One region of the Alteromonas macleodii ATCC 27126 genome, then DNA from elsewhere that is predicted to be linked to it. Evidence: predicted binding sites of a transcription regulator. Region 1 holds the regulator's gene; each other region holds the start of a gene.
What was found. The regulator sigma-54, encoded in region 1, starts transcription at its own class of promoters, with help from an activator protein. The targets are predictions, from matches to a motif close to GTTGGCACGNNNNTNGNNT.
Positions count from the first base shown of each region.

Region 2: the regulator sigma-54 is predicted to act here: its motif matches at 3,674-3,692, upstream of MASE_RS04345 (DUF3192 domain-containing protein).
Region 3: the regulator sigma-54 is predicted to act here: its motif matches at 3,174-3,192, upstream of MASE_RS04570 (flagellar assembly protein T N-terminal domain-containing protein).
Region 4: the regulator sigma-54 is predicted to act here: its motif matches at 3,282-3,300, upstream of glnK (P-II family nitrogen regulator).

Region 1 covers NC_018632.1:766,310-771,576, reverse strand. Annotated here, with positions in the region: gene lptC (LPS export ABC transporter periplasmic protein LptC) at 1-342, shown strand, start outside; gene lptA (lipopolysaccharide transport periplasmic protein LptA) at 311-865, shown strand; gene lptB (LPS export ABC transporter ATP-binding protein) at 868-1,593, shown strand; gene MASE_RS03335 (RNA polymerase factor sigma-54) at 1,667-3,148, shown strand; gene hpf (ribosome hibernation promoting factor) at 3,179-3,466, shown strand; gene ptsN (PTS IIA-like nitrogen regulatory protein PtsN) at 3,480-3,923, shown strand; gene rapZ (RNase adapter RapZ) at 4,008-4,853, shown strand; gene MASE_RS03315 (HPr family phosphocarrier protein) at 4,853-5,125, shown strand.
Region 2 covers NC_018632.1:1,012,380-1,017,646, reverse strand. Annotated here, with positions in the region: gene MASE_RS04360 (DUF3549 family protein) at 1-1,009, shown strand, start outside; gene MASE_RS04355 (DUF3301 domain-containing protein) at 1,010-1,312, shown strand; gene MASE_RS04350 (GNAT family N-acetyltransferase) at 2,308-2,955, opposite strand; gene MASE_RS04345 (DUF3192 domain-containing protein) at 3,176-3,541, opposite strand; gene MASE_RS04340 (hypothetical protein) at 3,885-4,151, shown strand; gene syd (SecY-interacting protein) at 4,211-4,753, opposite strand; gene queF (NADPH-dependent 7-cyano-7-deazaguanine reductase QueF) at 4,899-5,267, shown strand, end outside.
Region 3 covers NC_018632.1:1,082,680-1,087,946, forward strand. Annotated here, with positions in the region: gene MASE_RS04560 (bifunctional diguanylate cyclase/phosphodiesterase) at 1-1,086, opposite strand, end outside; gene MASE_RS04565 (transglutaminase-like cysteine peptidase) at 1,093-1,707, opposite strand; gene MASE_RS04570 (flagellar assembly protein T N-terminal domain-containing protein) at 1,928-3,109, opposite strand; gene MASE_RS04575 (LPP20 family lipoprotein) at 3,410-3,895, shown strand; gene flgN (flagellar export chaperone FlgN) at 4,043-4,474, opposite strand; gene flgM (flagellar biosynthesis anti-sigma factor FlgM) at 4,514-4,843, opposite strand; gene flgA (flagellar basal body P-ring formation chaperone FlgA) at 4,946-5,267, opposite strand, start outside.
Region 4 covers NC_018632.1:357,380-362,646, forward strand. Annotated here, with positions in the region: gene MASE_RS01545 (endonuclease) at 1-1,272, opposite strand, end outside; gene MASE_RS01550 (AraC family transcriptional regulator) at 1,501-2,220, shown strand; gene MASE_RS01555 (hypothetical protein) at 2,270-3,085, opposite strand; gene glnK (P-II family nitrogen regulator) at 3,367-3,705, shown strand; gene MASE_RS01565 (ammonium transporter) at 3,738-4,985, shown strand; gene ggt (gamma-glutamyltransferase) at 5,207-5,267, shown strand, end outside.

The sequences.
Region 1 (5,267 bases):
GGCTTTGTATTGTTTCAGCAACCTAAATACACCCTTTATACAGAAAACGCGTCATCACCATGGGTGGTAACCGCTGATGAAGGTACACTATACAATAACGAGCTAATCCAGCTGGAAAACCAAGTTAATATTGAGAACCAAACTGGCGATGACTTTGTCAGAAGTATATCGACCGAGTACATTCAAATTAATTTAGAAACCAAGCAAATGACATCTGACCAACCCGTTGAAATACTGGGCACCCAATATGTCATTTTAAGTAATGGGTTTAACGCGAATTTACGCACACAAGAATACGAGCTTTTAGATCATGTACAAACCACTTATTCCCCTAGCAACTAGTTTATTGCTTGCCATCGCTAGCGGTGCGGTACACGCCAGTGAAGATGATTTTTCGCAGCCCATAAAAATAGGCTCGAACACCCAGTTTATCGACGGTAAAAATAAAACCGCGTTGTACAAAGACGACGTACTCATAACTCAAGGCTCTTTGGTTATTGAAGCTGACGAAGTGGAAGTAATTGCCACTGACGGTGGTGGTCGTGAAATATTTATTGCTAGAGGAAAGCCTGCAAGCTATTCCCAGCAATTGGAAGACGGCACGCCAGTTTCGGCAAAAGCTAATGAAATACGCTATGAAGTGGTGAACCGAACGATTTCTCTTGCTGGAAACGCAGAGTTGAAACAAGACACCAGTAAAGTACAGGGTGACAACATCACGTTCGATATGATTACCGAGCAATTGCTAGCGACTGGCGGCGCAGGTAAGGATGGTGAGGGTCGAGTGACCACAGTATTCACACCTGAGACCATTCGCAAAACTTCGTCTAAGAAAGACAAAAAAGACAACGAGGGCAATGAATAGCAATGGCAACTTTGAGCGCTAAAAATCTTGCTAAGGCTTACAAGTCAAGACAGGTTGTTCGAGATGTAAGTCTGTCTGTCTCAACGGGTCAAATTGTTGGTCTTCTTGGCCCAAATGGCGCTGGTAAGACCACCACATTCTACATGATTGTTGGTTTAGTGAATCTGGATAAAGGCAAGATTGAAATCGACGACAATGAGCTAACTCATCAGCCCATGCACGAGCGCGCACGCCGCGGAATTGGCTACCTACCGCAGGAAGCCTCTATTTTCAGAAAGCTCACAGTGCATGAAAATATCATGGCCATTTTGCAAACCCGTAAAGATTTAAATTCACAACAGCAAGAAGAAGAAGCTGATGCGCTACTTGATGAATTTAATATTAACCATATACGTAATAGTACGGGGATGAGTTTGTCAGGGGGCGAACGCCGTCGCGTTGAGATTGCCCGCGCTCTGGCAGCAAAACCGCAATTTATTTTGTTAGACGAACCATTTGCTGGTGTTGATCCAATATCAGTTAATGATATAAAGAAGATAATACAACATCTTCGCGATAGGGGTATTGGAATCCTTATCACAGACCATAACGTACGAGAGACATTGGATGTTTGTGAAAAGGCGTACATTGTGAGTCATGGCGAGCTTATTGCGCAAGGAACGGCGGAACAGGTTTTAAGTAATCAAAAAGTAAGGGATGTATACCTAGGCGAACAATTCAGGCTATAGTTAATGTAACCGAATTGCCATTTTTCAGTTTCGCTCTGGTATATTCAATTTAGAGCATTTAAATAAGACGTAGATGAAACCATCTTTACAGCTAAAATTTAGCCAACAACTTACCATGACACCACAGCTTCAGCAGGCCATTAAACTGCTGCAGCTTTCTACACTTGATCTTCAACAAGAGATCCAAGAAGCGCTCGATTCTAATCCGCTATTAGAAGTTGAAGAAGGTAACGACGAGCCGCAACTAGAAAAGAACAATATCGACAACGATGACAGCGGCTCTGAGGCCACTGCTTCTGCATCTAGTGACACACTAGAAGCCGGCGATGCACTTGAGAAAAACGATCTTCCCGATGAGCTGCCAATCGACAGCACATGGGACGAATACTACTCTGCTTCATCTTCGCCAGCTCCGGGTCCATCCAATGACGACGAGCAAATCTTCCAAGGTGAGACTACTGAAGATATTCAAGAGCACCTTCTTTGGCAAATGCGCCTTACCCACTTCTCGGATACCGATCGCGCAATCGCTACAGCAATCATCGACTCTATTGACGAGTCAGGTTATTTAACCGTTACCCTTGATGATATTTTAGAAGCGGTTAACGATGATGATATGGAAGAGCCGATTGAAATGGACGAAATAGAATGTGTGCTTAAGCGCATTCAGATGTTCGACCCTATTGGTTCTGGCTCACGCTCTCCACAAGAATGTTTGATGGTGCAATTGCGCCAGTTTTCAGAAGACACACCGTGGCTTGCTGAAGCAAAGCAACTGATTGAAGAGTACTCTGACTTACTGAGCAGCAAAGACTATCGTACGCTTATGCGTAAAAGCCGATTGAAAGAAGATCAGCTACGCGAGGCAATGCGTTTACTGCAAACCTTGAATCCTCGCCCAGGTAGTGCTTTAGTTACTAAAGAGCCTGAGTACGTTATTCCTGATGTCTCAGTAACCAAGAAAAATGGCCGTTGGGTGGTTGAGCTGAACCCCGACAGTCTGCCTAAGTTAAGCGTAAATCAACAATACGCTGCAATGAGTCGCCGTGCCAAGAATAGTAGCGATTCACAATTCATCCGCTCACACATGCAAGAGGCTAAGTGGTTCATAAAGAGCCTTGAATCTCGTAACGAAACCTTAATGAAGGTTGCAAACTGCATTGTGCAGCAGCAAATGGGCTTTTTTGAGCACGGCCCGGAAATGATGAAACCAATGGTGCTAAATGATGTCGCAGAAATGGTAGATATGCACGAATCCACTATTTCGCGAGTGACAACGCAAAAGTACATGCATACGCCACGTGGAATCTTCGAATTGAAGTATTTCTTCTCAAGCCACGTTGCAACAGAGTCTGGTGGTGAATGTTCATCTACAGCGATTCGTGCATTGATCAAGAAATTAGTGGCCGCTGAAAAGCCTAGCAAGCCGCTAAGTGATAGCAAGATTGCTTCATTGTTGGCCGAACAAGGCATTAAAGTTGCCCGGCGAACAATAGCAAAGTACCGGGAATCGTTGTCGATCCCGCCGTCGAACCAACGCAAAAGCCTTATTTAATCGGGCTTAATAATATAAGGAAGACGAAATATGCAAATCAACCTTACTGGTCATCATGTCGAAATCACCGACTCTTTGCGTAATTATGTCGATACGAAGTTCAGCAAACTTGAACGTCACTTTGATCACATTTCTAATGTGCATGTCATCCTGAACGTTGAAAAATTAAATCAAAAAGCCGAAGCGACCGTTCATTTAAGTGGCGCTGAAGTATTCGCATCCTCAGAAAATACCGACATGTATGCGGCGATTGACAGCATGGTTGATAAACTCGACCGGCAGGTAATCAAGCATAAGGAAAAACTGAAAAAACATTAGTAGTTAATTAAGCATGGATATACAAGCCATCGTAAGTCTGGACCGCACCGAGTGTGCGGTTCAGTGTAATAGTAAAAAGCGAATTCTTGAGATCATCGCTGATATCGCTGCCAAGCAAAACGAGAACATTGATCAGGCAACGATACTCAACAGTTTGATGGCTCGAGAGCGTATGGGTAGTACAGGCATTGGCAATGGTATCGCCCTGCCCCACGGACGCCTGCCGGGCCTTGAGAAAGTGATTGCCATTGTTGTAACCAGCACGCCAGCAATCGACTTTGACGCCCTTGACGAGAAACCCGTAGACATCTTTTTTGCGCTACTCGTTCCCGAGGAACAGACCGAAGGACACCTTCAAACGCTGGCCACCGTGGCTGGTAAACTAAGCGACAAAGAAACGATTAAAGCAATACGTCGCGCAACGACAAGCGACGATATTCTATCTGCATTAAGTTAAACATTAAGCGCCTATTAACCGTTTAGTAGGCGCCTAATTCAACAACGCGTATGTGATAAAACCAGAGTATTAGGGAGAAAGTAGGTGAAGCTGATAATAATCAGTGGTCGTTCGGGGTCTGGTAAGTCTGTCGCACTTCGCGCATTGGAAGATTTAGGTTATTACTGTGTTGATAATATCCCTGTAAACTTACTTCCCACCTTAACCCATACAGTTGTTGACGAGTACGATCAGGTTGCGGTAAGTATCGATGTGAGAAACTTACCTAAAAATCCTGACGATTTGGTAGAAATTCTAGACTACCTGCCTTCTTCGTGGTCGATGACCATTGTTTACATTGACGCGAGCGATGATGTACTGGTTAAGCGTTTTAGCGAAACACGTCGTCTTCACCCTCTCGCCAAGCTTAATAAATCGCTTTCAGAAGCCATTAAAGCCGAGTCAGCCCTACTTGCTCCTATTGCTGAACGCGCAGATTTATATTTAGACACAGATAAGCTTACCATTCACCAACTGGCAGAGTTAATTCGAGAGCGTATCTTGGGTAAGAAAAGCTCACGCCTTGTGCTTGTGTTTGAGTCGTTTGGCTTTAAGCACGGTATTCCTAAAGATGCGGATTACGTTTTTGATGCCCGCTTTTTACCTAACCCCCATTGGGAGCCCGACCTTAAACATCTGACCGGATTAGACGCACCAGTAGAAGTATTTTTGGGGTCGCAGCCTGTAGTGACCAAGTTCATTTGGCAAATTCAGAATTTAATAACGACATGGCTGCCTCATTTAGAGCGCAATAACAGAAGTTACGTAACCGTAGCGATTGGCTGTACTGGTGGCCAACACCGTTCGGTTTATATCGCACAGACCCTGTCGAAAACCTTCAGTGAAATACACCCTGATGTTCAAATTCGTCATAGAGAGCTGAATCAGTAATGACTATTCAAAAAACGCTAACTATCGTCAATAAGTTAGGGTTGCATGCAAGAGCGGCGACCCAACTGGTTAAACTGGCTAATCAATTCGACGCTAAAATCATCTTAAAAAAAGGCGATAAAGAAGCAGACGCAAGCAGTGTATTGGGATTAATGATGCTTGAAAGCCATCAAGGTGAACAGGTAGACGTGATTGTGGACGGCAGTGATGCTGTTGATGCACTTGCAGCTATTGAAGAGCTTATTGAGGGCAGATTTAACGAAGACGAATAGTCTTACTTGCCCAATCCATTGACCAATTAATCAACACTTAGCGCAGTTATCTTAAAATCCTGCGCAAAACCTACGCAATTATCATGACAGACTCATCATAATTGCGATATTCTACGCCCACTTAGGCTCTATGGCCTGCATT
Region 2 (5,267 bases), 250 kb from region 1:
ACATGCAGGCACTGAATACCAGGTTTTTGATTTAGGTCGTCGCCTTGAACCCACAGATAGTCAGACTTTTCTAGAAATAGAAAACGGCAGTGCTTACGCGCCCTACCCTCGTCAGCAGCATGCGTGGTTCGGCATCGTCTTTTGGAATAAAAATGCCTCTACGCAACACTATATTTGGTTTGTGAAACTGCCGCTTGATGAGCAAGGCTTAGTGGTGGCCGCTGCAAGGAATCACTTTCTAGAGATTATTGTTGAGGCATTAGGTCAGTCGGTTGCTGAAGATACTGAAAACGCACAAACACTGCCTGACAATCCTTATTCGTTTGTTCCCAATCAATCGCAGCTTGCTCAATTTAACGCACTAGTTAAACGCACCCTAAGCCAACCTTTAAGTGAAGAGGCGCAAAAAGTTGAGGCCTACGTTCAAGCCCCGCAACTTGTTGATTGGCAGCAAATATCCATGCAGAGCGTGGCCGACTTTGTACATAGCCTAAGCCATCACCCCAAACAAGATGTATTAGCGCAGGCAATTAAAACCAACACCTCACTTTACTCGGACGTTTTCCTTAACACATTGATGGAAATGAGTGAAAGCGTTTCTCTGCCTGAAAATTTATTAGCGGCGTATTTGGATGAGATAGATAAAAGTGACGACATCAATTTAGCGGCGTTAAGAGGCACGTCAGAGGGTACCTTTAACCCGACCATTAACAACAAACTACTCGAACTATTAAAAAGCGAAAAGTCGCAGAGACTTGATATTTTAAGCGTTATTGCAGCACGTCATTTCGAGCAAATGGAACCACTACTGCTTAGTGCCTTTTTAGAGCAGGCGGCAAACGTTGATGAAAAAGAGGGTCATAAGGGCGCCTTATTCGCAGGCTTCTTTTCAGATTTAGTACAAGTCCCGAAGTTACGCAGACAAGTGCTAACACTCCTGCATTCCAAAGCCAACCCTCAGATTCTCACCAATGCATTTCAACAATTGTTTGCACAAGCGAGAAAGTAAATGACGTTACTTGAGTTAGTGGTGTGGATGGTTATTGGGTTTACTGGCTATCAGTTTTGGCGCATACGGGCTATTTCTGAACGAACAAACGCTTACCTAAAACAATACTGCGATAAACATGGTTTGCAGTTGTTGAGCGTGGCAAGAGCAAAAACTCGGTTCTCGTTTAAATATGGTAAGCCAGACTGGCACAGTGTATTCAACTTTGAGTTCTCGAGTAATGGTGAGGACCGATATACTGGGGAAGTTGAATTAATAGGTGTAAGGGTTATGCGAACAGAGGTGCCGCCGCATAGGGTTTAAGCTTCTATGTCGAAGAGCGTGAGCGGCTCTTAATTCACCATTCAGGCCAGGTTTTACATAACAAGTGCACACGGATTGGTAATAACAACGCAAAAAAAAGGGGAACCTAGCGGCTCCCCTTTTTCCTGGAATTTTGAGTATCCTTCTCCGCGATCCTTTGCGACTAAAATCTTCCCGATTAAAATCCGTATACGCCCCTTTCCATCTACTCTCGCGCCTTCCTGTGCGAGCTACACATCCATGCGTAGGTCCCTTTCCTTTTATCCTAATTTACTGTACATCCTTCATACAGTGTTCCTCTTCCTGAGGCTGTCCTTGTCAGACTCCGCTGACGTTCCCTTCCCTCATTCCATTATTTGCTGTACATCCTGCTACAGCTTTGCCAATCCTTTAGCATGTCCTTCTTTCGTCCTTGGTTTGCTCGTCCATGCAAACTAGAAATTCCTTAATGGCTATCCTGCCGTTGGCTTCTTGCCTCTAGCTCCTTGCTAGCTCTCGTCCATTTTTCCCTGCTACATCCTGTATGCGAAGTCCTTTCACATTTTACGTCCCTGAATCCCTTTATATCCTTTAAAATCCGTTTCTAACATCCTGTTAATGCAGTGTCCTATCTGCTTTCCTTTCCCTTTCCCCACTGCCTTGTGGGAGTCTCATCCTTAAGTTGTCCTAACTTATTCCGTTGATGATCCTTGACTCAATCCGTGACTCGTCGTGTTTCCTTGTGACATGTTCATAGTATCCCTTCCAATTATTACCGCCATATTGAATTACAGAGATTTAAGAAAGATTCTTGTACGACTTTTGACTAATTTTTAAAAACTTCAATATAATCAATAGCTTTATACTTTAGTATAAATTAATCTTTCATCATTTAGGTAAGATCACTCACAGCGTTTGTAGGAAATGTCTTACAAACGCTGTAGTAAATTTGGTGTAAAGATTGGAACTGCAACTGGTGAGGTTTTGGTAGGAGTATCACATCGAATAAAAAAACATCATTTTAGCCTGAACATTACCTCACCGTTCACATGAGAAAGGCTTAGTTGTCCTACAACCTGATAATTGTCATCGTTAAAGAAAGCGCGATGTTTTTCTATGGTCACGAACACCGAAACACCCTCACTTTTTTCATCTTCCTCTACCACGCTATCAATAGCGCCAAGTAATATATGCCCAAGCCCATGATGTTGATAATCTGGATGCACTGCGATGAAACTCAGCATGTGGAAGTTATCGGCGGGAACTAATGCTCGCACTTTTTCTTCTTTCTCTAGCATTTGCTTTGTACCGAACAAACCTGCCGTTAAAAGCATCCGCAATCTCCAGTGCCAGTAACGTCCTGAACCAAATGCTGCATCGGGCGCGGTCAAGCATGCAACGGCAATAAGCCGCTCATCATCGAACAGGCCAATCATCGGCTGCTCTGCAACCCAAAATGCATTGAGCTCTTCACGGATAGCTGACCGTAGACGGCTTTCATAACCTTCTTTTTCTGCTTGGAAAATGTCAATGAACAATGGGTCATCTACATACGCATTGTAAAGAATAGAGGCGGCAACTTTAAGATCATCTACAGATAGATAGATGGCTTTAACCGTGTCTTGCAAGGGGGCTATTGCATTATTAATAGCATCAGTATTCATCAGGGGCTCCTTGTACGCAAAGTTATACAGCTGCTTTTACCCATTTAAATAAAATGGGAGAAGTGGACACTACCGCACAACTTTTATCATTGCGCCAACCACCCACTTAAACTGATTAAACTTTAGCCTACGCGAAAAACCCCTGCATGTTAACTTTTTATTAACATTTAAAAACAGTTAGTAATGCCTACTTTCGTAATCAATTACCAACTAACGATTGTTAGTGCATTAAGCTATAAGCACTGTCACCCCAGCCAACTAAATTTCCATTTCTGAAAACCAACGGCGTACACTCGTCTTTTGTGGTGATACCATCGCCCATCGTTTTTTGAGTTCGGTAGTAAAGTACGCGATATGTGCCGTCTTGCTTTTCGAACAGTTCGTTGAAATCCGCAACGCCCATTTTTCTCAATACACTTTCGTAAGTTGTCCCTGTTTCAAGATTCGCGATGTGTTTACGATTGTTAAACTCTCTGTCTTCCCAATCAGCACCATAGTGACTATCTGAACCGCCACCTACTGATACGACACAACCTGAAAGCAAAACTGAAGATGCCAAAGCTACTGAAAGAAGAACCGTTTTCATGTGAATTCCTTAATTATGTGTGTTGTTTTTATTCGATACTACGCCTACTTTGTGAACCGACACTGAATAGACATAAATGCGCTAACGTAAGAACCACTGCGTTTATGCGTGATAATGTAAGTTATGATTGGTAAACAAGATTAAGGCCAAAAATTAAATCATTGATTTTTATACCAATCTTAATAACACCAATCTACGAAGGCTTTGAAAAATAGTGAAATCAGTAACTTATTAGTGAAATTGACTACGTAGACAGGCTACACTGCTAATATTCATGACTTTCAACCATTTTCGTATTATGAGTAACGCTAACCTGCAGCAACTTCACGTTTTGTGCCTTCAAATGCATAAAGAAGGAAAAACACCGTCCGTAGGCATTTTACGTGCAAAAGCTCCCTTTAAGGTATCGGTAACCGAAGCTATTGAAGCGATTAAGCGATTTAACGCACACAAACCTAAGTTAGAGGTATCTAAGGACGAAAACGTAGCACAACATAATCCTGTCGCCACAACTGATGAATTAGGCAATTTGCATGCACGGGTAGAGTCATTAGAAAAAGAAGTGGCGGAGTTAAAGCGGACGCTACATCAAATTATTAACGCCCAATAGCTTTTAGTCTTGCAGGCCGGTAATTTTAGGTCTGATTGACGTCAGTCAACGCATTAACGTTATATAGCAGGTGTAAGCTGCTCAATAAACACCGCAAGAGATGGCGCAAGAATTTTGGCAGGCTCTCTGCCAACCTGCTCGAGTGCCACTTCGCCACTTTCGTTGACAACGGTTAAAATAAAATCATCTTCGTCAGTTAAACCAAAAAACAATGTTGGCGCTTGCCTAAGTCTTTGCTTCATCAACAAATGCCCAATCAAGTTTTGCTGTAATCTTTCAAAATCTTCGGTATTGAAAACTTGAAGCAATTCACAGTGACCTTGCGGGGAGTTAGCCTTTAAATTATCGCTGTAGTAACGAGTAAAATACTCGCAGTAGTCAGGATTTAGCTTTAGCGATAATGCCTCTTCAACATTACTGAAAGACTGCACAGGCGATTGAAGCGTAGGAGACCATCTTACAAGCTCACCGTCTTGCGCCGTCGTCTCATAGCACGGCGAGGGCCACTCGCTATCAAATGCTATCTTGAGTCCCTCGGCCTCGGCCTGTTCGACATAAGATGATACAAATTTATCTAATTGTGCTGAAATTGTTAGAGCCATTATGACGTTACCTGCGTATTTTTGGGGTACACTATACAACTAAACAGTTAAGTCAATACTAGGGTTAATTCTACTGCGCCGTAAGACTGTGTGCCGCTGTGCAGTTCAACAATTTAAATCCCGCGTAGATACATAAAAGGTTCTTATGTCGACGGACAACTCACCTCAAAAAATTACTATCTCTGCACCTGATGACCTCTCTTTGGGTAAACAGGTTGACTATGAATTTGAATATAATCCTGGCTTGTTGCAAGGCGTGCCGCGCAGTTTAAGTCGTGATACGTTAAACTTGGCTGGCTCAGGTTTACCTTTTGATGGTATCGACACTTGGACAGGATACGAACTTTCTTGGCTAAATTTAAAGGGTAAACCTAATGTGGCAATTTTAGAATGCCACGTTCCTATTACCTCAAAGAACCTAATCGAATCAAAATCATTTAAGCTATATTTGAATAGCTTCAACCAAACAAAATTCGCTTCAGCAGAGGACGTACGACAAGTGCTTCAAGCGGAT
Region 3 (5,267 bases), 320 kb from region 1:
TAATTTCACAACCGACTGAAAGACTTGAGGGTCGCCTTCGCGGCTAAATGCACTCAAACACGCACCGTGTAATGCTTCAGAAATAGTGACGGCGTCGTGGGTTTCGGTGAGGAGAATAGCAAACTCGTTTTTTTGCATTCTAGCAATACGACTGTCGGTGAAAAGGTGATGATGCATAGAAAGGCAATCATTAATTTCTTCAACGAAATCTCGAATACGATTTTTACGTATATTGGCCGGGGAGCGCAAGAAGCCTTCGCCCTCAGTAAATCTCACAAAAAAGACGCAGTTAATGCCTTCTGTATCGCGAAAGGCAAGTTGGCCTTTTAAAATCGATATAAAATAGTCCCTGTTGGCGACACCAGATTCGTCGTCGAATTGGGTTTTATAGCGCATGAGATCAAGGCGGGTATTCTCCTCCTCCATGATCTTCTTGGACGTTCTCGCTAAGAAGTTCATCGCGCGAACCACACGTTTGAGTTCTAACGTACGAGGTTCGGGCAGTTGAACAAATTTCATTTCACCAAAAGACTCGGCTTGATTAACAACGCCATCCAGAGGTCGAATAATAAAGCGAAGAGCCCACGCGCCTATTATTCCTGAGAAGATACCTACAAGGGACAAGCCAAAAATGAGCCGTTGAGTAGCGCGCCACATAGATGCGACGGCGAAGCTGGTGTCGGTTTCAACATATATCGTACCGTACTGACCCCACCCCTCGCTAACCTGAGCAATACCTGGATTGACATTCGGTGAGAAATTGTCTGCAAACCATCTGGGCGTGTCTTCATCTAATTGCACTTCGTGGGTATGGGCAGACACAATTTCGCCGTCCGCTTTTTGAAGTACAATTGTTGCGTAGTGTCCTATATCGAATTGGGACATGATGAAAAGGTCTAAAGATACGGGGTCTTTTTCTAATCCACTTAGCGTTAACGCCATCATACTGGCGTTATCTAAGTTTTTTGAGTAAAGCTGTTCTTCTACGTATTGCTTCGTAGTAATTCCATGAATTGTCACGCTACCTGCAATTGCAACAAGGACAACGACTACAATGGCGAGCCACAATTCTCTTGTTATTGACATAGACTCCTAGGACCTTCTGCTAATCCCCTCTTGCTTCATGCGCTCAATAACGTCACGCCACCTAGATAGTCTACTGGTAGACGAAGAAACCTGTGACGTTTTGCCCGGTTGCCATATACCTGAGTCGTTAAAACTAAAAACAGGTATAAGGTCTGTGCGCTGTGAGCCGGGTAATACATTAGACACTAAGCTGTCTAGCACAAGGGGATCCGATGAAGGGGAGTCATAGTACCCTAAAACCATATGTGCTTGTGTTACTCGACTTCTACCAATCTTCGCTTTTACATAAATTAGGCGAAGTTTAGAACTATCGATACCTAAGTGTAGCAGAGCTACGTATTTTGCAATGGCATAATCCTCACAATCTCCGCGAGAATGGCCAAAAAGTTCAGAAGGGGTTGCCCAGTAGTCTTTTTCTTTAAACACAATATCGTCAGTAGCATACTGAATATGCTCATCAAAGAAAGCGTTTACACCAAGCAATTGATCTTTGACACCCTTACTTTCAAGAGCGTGTAGGGCAGCTTCTAGCGCTGCAACGTGTGATGCTTTATCAGCTCCAAATTTATTTTTTACTTCCTGTTCAAGCTTTGGAAACTCGATTACATACTGATCCTTCATTTGCTGTCCAGCCAGTAGCAGGGCCACTAATGCTAAGCAGTGCGACGCAAATAGAGAAAGGGTCATAACTTCATTATTTTAGTTATACTAAAGTATAGGCGAGAGTAACCTTCTTCACCTAAAGTTTAAGTATAATTTGCTATACGTAGTTATAGGTATAACATGGCTGTGCTGATAAACCAACCATGATTTCGAATGCTAAAGTGGAAATCGAGAAAGACTATTTTTTTACTACAAAATCGTGTTCTTGAATGTTTGCGATAATTCCTGCACCTTCGTTTACTACTAGAGACGAATTACCGTAGGCACTACTCACTACAAATTTGCCAGGATATAGTGAGTACTGTAAGTATTTACGGCCACGGTTATCGACAATCTCTTTAGCTTGATAAAGGTATAGTTCATCTTTTTCAGAAATGCCATTGTCTCTGCCTAAAGATACAGAAATTTTATCGCCGGCAACATTAATCACTCTACCTGTCATTGGCTGGCATGCAGTGGCTTCTTTTATATCTTCAATCGCTTCTGCTATTGTCGCGTTGACAGTTTGCCCATAAAGCGACTGCCAAAACTTCGTCGAAAATTCATCTACATCTTCGAATCTGTCGAATGTCCATTCTCCTTGATTCTGATAAGACTTAGTCAACAACAGGCCTCCATTAATGCCGTCATAGACCTGAACGGTCATAGCAAAGGAGCGTCGAGAAGTACCCTCACGCCACGGTGTAAAAACCGAAGCCTTTTCCCGTGTCACGCTTAAATCATCTATCATGCCCACCAGCACAAATTGAGTATTACTTTGCGCTGAAAGCGTGCGTACATTTTGGTCAGTATATCGACTGTCAAATTTTGCAGTATGTGGCGCGATATAGATAATATCTAGGTTTTCAGTTTTATTTCGCATGGCCTGCGCTAACTGCTGGGTGAATGAAGCATCGAAATTGGGAATATTACCCTGTGTTAGTTGCGCTCTGTTACGTACCCTGAAATGTGTGGTAGCGAAATGTTTTTGGTCATTTTGTGCGGCACACACTTTTCCTCTTGGAAAAATGTCAGCGCGAATACTTACCGTAATCACATCGCCGCTATAAACTTCATCAACTAGTTCCAGTTGTTCAACTTCGCCGGTAGAGCGAATGGTCATCTCTTCATTTTTAAGAAGACCATTTGTAAGCTTGGCGACACTATGAACTGATGCGCCTGCAAAAAGCATGGCTTGCTTAAGTGCCTCTTGGGTAGCCGCATGTCTGGCAGTTTCCTTATCGCCATTTCGCACCACAGCCTGTCCTGTAGCCTCGTACCACACGGCATTTGCTTGCCCAACCAAAAATGCAAACAGGCAAATTACCGCCACGACAGCATTTAAAATAGTTACCAGCGTTGTTTTGCTAATATGTCGCACCGCACACCTCTGGAGGTTTTTGTCTAACTGCGCTATGCAAAGCGCCCGCTTTATAAAGCAAAGTATGCGAAAAGAGTGCCAGTTGATGTGGTTTCATCGCCATTAAATCGATCGGGCGCATATCTTGCACATATCTTGCAACGCGTATCTTGCAAAAGGTTTGTAAAAAGCGTCAGTTTAAATACGTCAAAATCTGCTACCGCGAGTATGGCAGTATCTCGTAGTTACAAGGCTGCCACCGACGAGAGCAGCGTAACTACACATTTGATTTTATTAATAATGTAATTTGGAAATGAAACTATGTGCTTGAAAAAAATACATAAATCAAAATCGCTGCTGCTGTCTTGCTTTCTTGGTTTAGCAATAAGCACTGGTGGATGCGGCATTATTGATAAACACGTTGAGTGGGAAACAATAGAACCAGAAAGCTATCCCGTGCTCAAGGCGGTAGGCTACGCGCCGATTTCTTCTCAGCATGGCGAAAGCGACAGCATGAAGCTTATAATGGCGATGAAAGCGTCAAAATTAGATGCATACCGAGAGCTCACTGAACAAGTCTATGGTCAAAAAATTGAAGGCAATCAGTCTCTGTCTCACTTGGTTATAGATAGCGAAACATTGCGAGCATCTGTAGAGGGGGTCATTAGAGGCGCTGAAGTCGTAAAAGCCTATCCGGTAGGTGAAGATACATACGTCACCGAACTCGCTTTAGATATGCAGCAGGTTTACGATATATATCTGTCGACCGCAAAACCGCGCCGAGTAAAGGATGTTAAGTATTATTAAACGTTAGCGAAAGGGGTGTTTGCGCAAGTGGCTGTATCGTGAAGTCTTAAAACATGCGCAAATTCACAGAGATATAATTTACTTTTACCGGTTAAGGCTTAATGGTTAAAGCTCGCTGAGTGGGGTTTACTGAAATCGCAAAAAAAATTAGGCGCTCACTCCCGACCCTAAAATCCCGCCTTTCGGCTTTCCTTTTTTGTCATAGGTGAGCGATTCTTTGGCACGAACTTCCATCATCAAGTTACGTAAGTGTGTGAGGCGTAGCTGTCCTTGCTCTACGGCTTTTTGATTGACCTGCGTGCGGTATTTGCAATCGTCCAGAAGTTTCTTTGCATTAGCCATTAATGCTTCATCTTCTTCTGACATTGAGCCTTGATTGCTAATTGTGCGCTCAATGCTTCCATCGAGAGCCTGAATAGACGTTAACAGTGCTGTCTTTTCGTCTAATAAGTTCATTAAAGATTCTGCGTCTCGCGAACTGATAAGTTGCAATTCTTTTTCAAGCAATACGGCAAGTGAAGACAGTTGCTCCACTTGCTTTATTAGTGCTTGTGTCAATTGGCTTGCTTGTTCAGTCACGTTAGCTCTCTTCTGGTTAGTTACGAGTTTTGTCGCTCACTATTTAGCGCCAAAAATCTCACCTTCTAGTTTTGCAATCTTGTTGGCAAGCACTTCAGGATTAACTTTATACTCGCCACTTTGAATCGCTCGCTTAAGGCGATCGACTTTATCTTGGTTCACAGGCGCTTCCGAACCTTTCTTCTGAACCTGGTTGAGCTGCTGAGCAGATTGCGTCAACGATACAGAATCCTGACGCGGAACTGATGCGGTTTGCGCAGCCTGTGTTGATGCCTGCTGTGGAGATTGCTGCGTTTGGTTTTGCTGCGCAACCTTTCCATTATCAACGGGTGTTTTCGGTAACCCATTGTTTATATTGTTAATTGCCATAATTAGTCCTCACTACTTTTTCGCCTCTGTAAAGTATATCGGCCTTTTGGCTAATTTCTTTAGCTAAATTGTGAACAAAAAAGTAGATATTCGCTGCCTCGTTTATAAGTGTATCACGACTTCTTCAGGGCTTGCGACTCTTGCTATCACCGCCTTTTGGCTACTGGCATTAATTACCTTAATATTGTCACCAACAACACCGTCTTGCTGAGCGATTCCGGCTGTTTTCACTTCCATACCTGCTACCTCAGCAGTTATGGTAATTCTGTCGCCTTTGCACACAAAGCATAGCATATTTGACTGTATAGCTTGTCCGTCAGTCACTCGGCGTTTTATTCTAGCCCCAATAAGTGCTTCTAGCTCAGTAAATGCGGTATGGCGCAATCGTCTTACATCAACTTTTGCCAGAGAGAGATTCGATGAT
Region 4 (5,267 bases), 410 kb from region 1:
ACTTGCGACATCACCGTACGGATAGCTACTTCGGCGACCGTTAACGTAGCCGTCGGTTGCAAAAACGTGATGAACATCAGTATTCATAGGCGAGACTGCACCGCCAAACCAGCTGCGCGGGAAAGCGTGTTCGCGGTTATAGCAACTGCCTTCTCCACTATAGCTGCCACACTGGTCAGAACCAGCCGTGTAGCTGTAAGCGTCACTACCATTTGGGTTTTCTGAATACATGTCCAAAATGGAGCCGTCATTTTCATAGTAGCTGTCGCTTGTGTATGAAATATAGAATGTCCAAAGGTCGCCATAGCTTTGTGTATTATGATTTTTGATAATGTTGTATAGCTCGGTTTTTAACGTATAGCCTGACAGACCGTTGGCACTTGCATAGTAACCAGTGAGTTCTGATGAACCACCATCACTGCCACCGCCACTCGTTGTGCCAATGCTAAAGCTGGTGCTTTCACTCGCGCCGAAAGAGCCGCCATTAGCAACAGACACGCCCTCTATTAGCAAGTTATAGCTGCCAGAGCCATAGGAGCAGCAGATTCCATCGCCATAGGCATCACTAATGGTAAAGGTATATTCTCCATCAGTAAGGCAAACCGCTTCAGTATAACTTTGGTTGCTAGCGTAGCTGCTGCCAGAGGCTTCAACTTGGTTGTTTGCGTTAGTTATTTGCCAACTGGTTTCGCTGCCGTAATTGTCGGTAGTTAAGTTCAAAACACCTGAATGGCTAGCACACGAACTTCCACCGCCGTTATTGCCACCTGACCCAAGCGTAGTCGGCTCGAATGCGTCTACATAGACGGTTTCTGACCCATCAAAGCCAGTCTGATCATAAAAGCGTAACCCCACCTCAATCTCTTTTGACGCTGTAGCGGAATAAGAGAAAGTAAGCTGTTGCCAGTTTCCGGTTAAGCTGTTGTCAGAATAACCTTGATAACCGTCTACATATAGGCGTGCTTTTACAGCACCTTCAGTGTGATATAGCCTCACTGAAAATTCATAATTTTGACCGGCGGTTACATTGATTGTCTGACGGAAGTCAGTTGAACCTTGCGTTGTCGTATTGACGGTAACTGCAGCAGACTTGCTTCCCGAGAATGAGTAGGCCGAGTTTTCAGCTACACTAATGCCGGAGTCGATAGTTGACCATGAATTAGGTGCGCCAGACGTCCATGTTTCAAAGTCTCCATTGGAGACCTGACCCATGGCGATAGCGGGTAACAACGCACTTGCCAAGCCGACTATTTGACGTAAGTTTATATTCATTTATTTTCCGTTATTGTCTTTATTTTAAATGTATATTTATTCCTTAAACGTAGTGTTCGACGCCTTCCTAGGCGTATCAAATATTGCACGTATTTGTGACAAAATGAATAAAAGTGCTTAATCTAACGGCAGAGAGTACTGAGTTAACGGCAAGGAAATAGATGCAAATAAACGGTGAGTTAGGCAAAAGATCAGTACTACCTATTATGGACTGTTGGGAGCAATAAAATGACTGACAGCCCAATTCCATCGCTATCCGTACGCTCATATACGAAGCAAACGTGCCGCCATAAACACAACTACTTTCAGTTAGTGCTGCCCATCAACGGACATATCTTGATAGAAATCGATAATTTTAGCGGGCGGGTAGGCGTAGGCGAAGGCGTATGCATAGCGCCGAATGAGGTCCATTATTTTAGCGCTAACGAACTGTCAAAATTTATTGTGGCGGACTTGGAGTATGTGCCAGTTAATTTAAATGACAGGTTGCACCCGATATTTCAGGTAACGTCCGCATTACAGGCGTTTTTATCGTTTGTAGAGATTCAAATTAGCCAGTTTGCTGACCAAGGCCATGAAGAAATACTGGCGCTATTTTTAACCTTGCTAGAAACATCCTTGGAAGGATGCAGCATGGATAAGCGAATGACTCCTGTATTAAGCCATATTCATCGCGACCTTGCCCGAGGCTTTACACAGGTGGAGTTAGCACGGATAGCCTGCATGGGAACAACGCAATTCAAAACACGCTTTAAAGAAGCCACCGGGCATAGTTTACGAGATTACCTTGTAAAAGTGAGGATGGAAAAGGCCAAAGCACTACTTAGAAATACCGATACACCAATGTTGGGTATAGCTCAGCTAACAGGGTATGAAGATGTTGCAGCATTCAGTCGCCGGTTCAAAGCGTATTTCGGGCGACCCCCTAAGTTTTTCAAAAGAAAGTGACTGTGATAAGGGCTTACCTCACATGACGGTAAATCGTTGATAGAGAGGGCTAGTTAATCTCTTCGTCTTTAGGAAGTTTATTGACTCTGGCTTCTATAAAACGTTTGTGGTCGTCCATTTTGGTGCATTCTAAGGTTCCACCAGCAATTCCACTCAATATCGCCAAAGTTTTATTGGTCGTACTGCTACAGTTTACGCGTTTTGAAGGGCGTCGATTTTCATTAGCTTGTATTTGCTGTGTGCTTGGCCCGCTAAGCACAGGACTATTTTTACGCTCTTGAAATGCTTTTGCTGCCTGTTCTGCGTCTTCAGCGACTTTGTCACTGTGATACTTTTCAAAGTAGAGGGCTGCGCCATCTTTTACCGATAGATTCAACGAGCCTGCGCGCCGATTTGCGTCTTTTGATAAAGTGGGCGACGGCAGTGTATTAGTCGGCTTACTTTCAATGGGTACCTGCTGTGTATCGGGCTCAGCATTTTTCTGCTGCTTGGGCGCAGGGCTTTCTACAATTTCATTCTTACTATCAAGTGCTTCAGTCGCTTTGGTTGCGTCAGGCTTCAACTCAATTTCTTGCCTTTTAGGGGAAACATCGATTGGTTTAGTTTCTTGTGGTTTAGCTTGGGCAGAAGGGCGTGGAACGGGGGGATAGTACAGTCTGGCGCTTATCTCCGGCGTTCGCTCCAAAACATTTACTCGTGCTTTTTGGTTGTTGATGCCCATTTGAGAAAGTATGACCACTACGATGACCCCAAATACATGTGCACAGCCCGAAATTAATAGTGGGCGCCACGCCGTTTTCTTTGCAACGGAATGGTGTTCAATGCTGCGCTCAGGCGCAAAGAAAGATGGGGTGATAGTCGTCATAGTAAACTACAGACCATGGGCCCTATCGAATAGTTCCATCCTAATTTCATCGCACTTTTTAGTCCTCTCACCTTACCGCAACCTCATACCGCTTCAAAATTGGGCAAATTTTTAACAGTGCACCATTAGTGTGCATTATTTTTGTGCGTTCATGAAGCGTTTGCTTGTATGTATTTGATTTATTTGGCTAATCATTTGTGGCATGGCTCTTGGTTTATCTTCCCATAGTTGGAAACACGACCATAAATCACAGAATAACCAAAACAAACTGGGAGCAACTCATGAAACTAGTCACAGCGATCATCAAGCCGTTCAAGCTAGATGATGTTCGTGAAGCCATTTCAGAAATCGGTATCGACGGTTTGACCGTGACCGAAGTGAAGGGCTTTGGACGTCAAAAAGGACACACTGAACTTTACCGCGGAGCGGAATATCAGGTGGATTTTCTACCTAAAGTCAAACTGGAAATTGCTGTTCAGGATGATCAAGTAGAGCGCCTGGTAGAAGCCATCGTTGGCGCTGCCAAAACAGGCAAAATTGGAGACGGCAAGGTGTTTGTTTACGACCTTGAACACGCCGTTCGTATTCGAACTGGTGAGTCGGATAGCGACGCGCTGTAAGCCACAACGATATATTTGCGGAGAAAACCATAATGGAAATCACTTTTGAACTTGGGTATGCGCTAGATACCTTTTATTTTCTAATCTGCGGTGCACTGGTTATGTGGATGGCTGCAGGTTTTGCGATGCTTGAAGCAGGTCTTGTTCGAGCGAAAAACACCACAGAAATTCTAACTAAAAACGTGGCGCTATTCGCTATCGCTTGCACTATGTACATGATTTGCGGTTACGGCATTATGTACGGTGGCGGCGACTGGGGTCCATTCCTAAGCGGTATCATGGCTGATGGCGCAACAGGTGTCGCTGAAGAGCCAGCAACATATGCACCTTCTGCTGACTTCTTCTTCCAAGTAGTATTTGTTGCAACAGCAATGTCTATCGTATCTGGTGCGGTAGCTGAGCGTATGAAGCTTTGGGCATTCCTAGCGTTCGCAGTTGTTATGACGGGCTTCATCTACCCAATGGAAGGTGCTTGGACATGGGGCGGCGAAGCAGTATTCGGTATGTATACGCTTGGCGACCTTGGTTTCTCTGACTTTGCAGGTTCAGGTATTGTTCACATGGCTGGTGCAGCTGCTGCTCTTGCTGGTGTTCTTGTGCTTGGTGCTCGTAAGGGTAAATACACCGCTGACGGTAAAGTAAACGCGATTCCAGGTGCAAACTTACCGCTTGCAACTTTAGGTACATTTATCCTGTGGATGGGTTGGTTTGGCTTCAACGGCGGTTCAGTACTGGCTACTGCAACTGTTGAAAGTGCAAACTCAGTAGCGATTGTATTTATGAACACAAATGCTGCAGCTGCTGGTGGTGCAATTGCTGCACTTATCGTAGCACGCATTCTATTCGGTAAAGCTGACCTAACTATGGTACTTAACGGTGCACTAGCCGGTCTTGTGGCTATTACAGCAGAGCCTTCAACACCTACACCATTACAAGCTACTTTGTTCGGCGGCCTTGGTGGTATTTTAGTAGTGCTTAGCATTGTTGCACTAGACAAGCTTAAGATTGACGATCCAGTGGGCGCAATTTCAGTTCACGGCGTGGTAGGTCTTCTAGGTCTTATCCTTGTACCTTTCACTAACGATGGTTCAAGCATCTCTGGTCAGCTAATTGGTGCAGCGACTATCTTTGTATGGGTATTCGTAGTGAGCCTAGTGGTATGGCTAGTGATTAAAGCGGTTATGGGTGTACGTGTGAGCGAAGAAGAAGAATTCGACGGCGTAGACATGAGCGAATGTGGCCTGGAAGCATACCCAGACTTCACAAGCAGCCGTTCGTAAGAGAGTCTCGATTAGGCAACGAAACAACAATAACAATAATGCCTTATTACTTCGTTTAAGCCCCGCTAATGCGGGGCTTTTTTCGTTTCATGCAATGTGTTTTAAGACCATTATTGAGCTTAGGAAAAGAGCCTAGGCGTAATGTGACAATAACGCTACACTATGAATCGATAAACTAACGCTAGATTTATTATCGGCAACGTTTTAGTAAAAGGACGGTTATGACTGCAAGTGTGCGACTTCTACCTTTGATACTGGCTTTCTTTAGTATCAGCTGTTTGG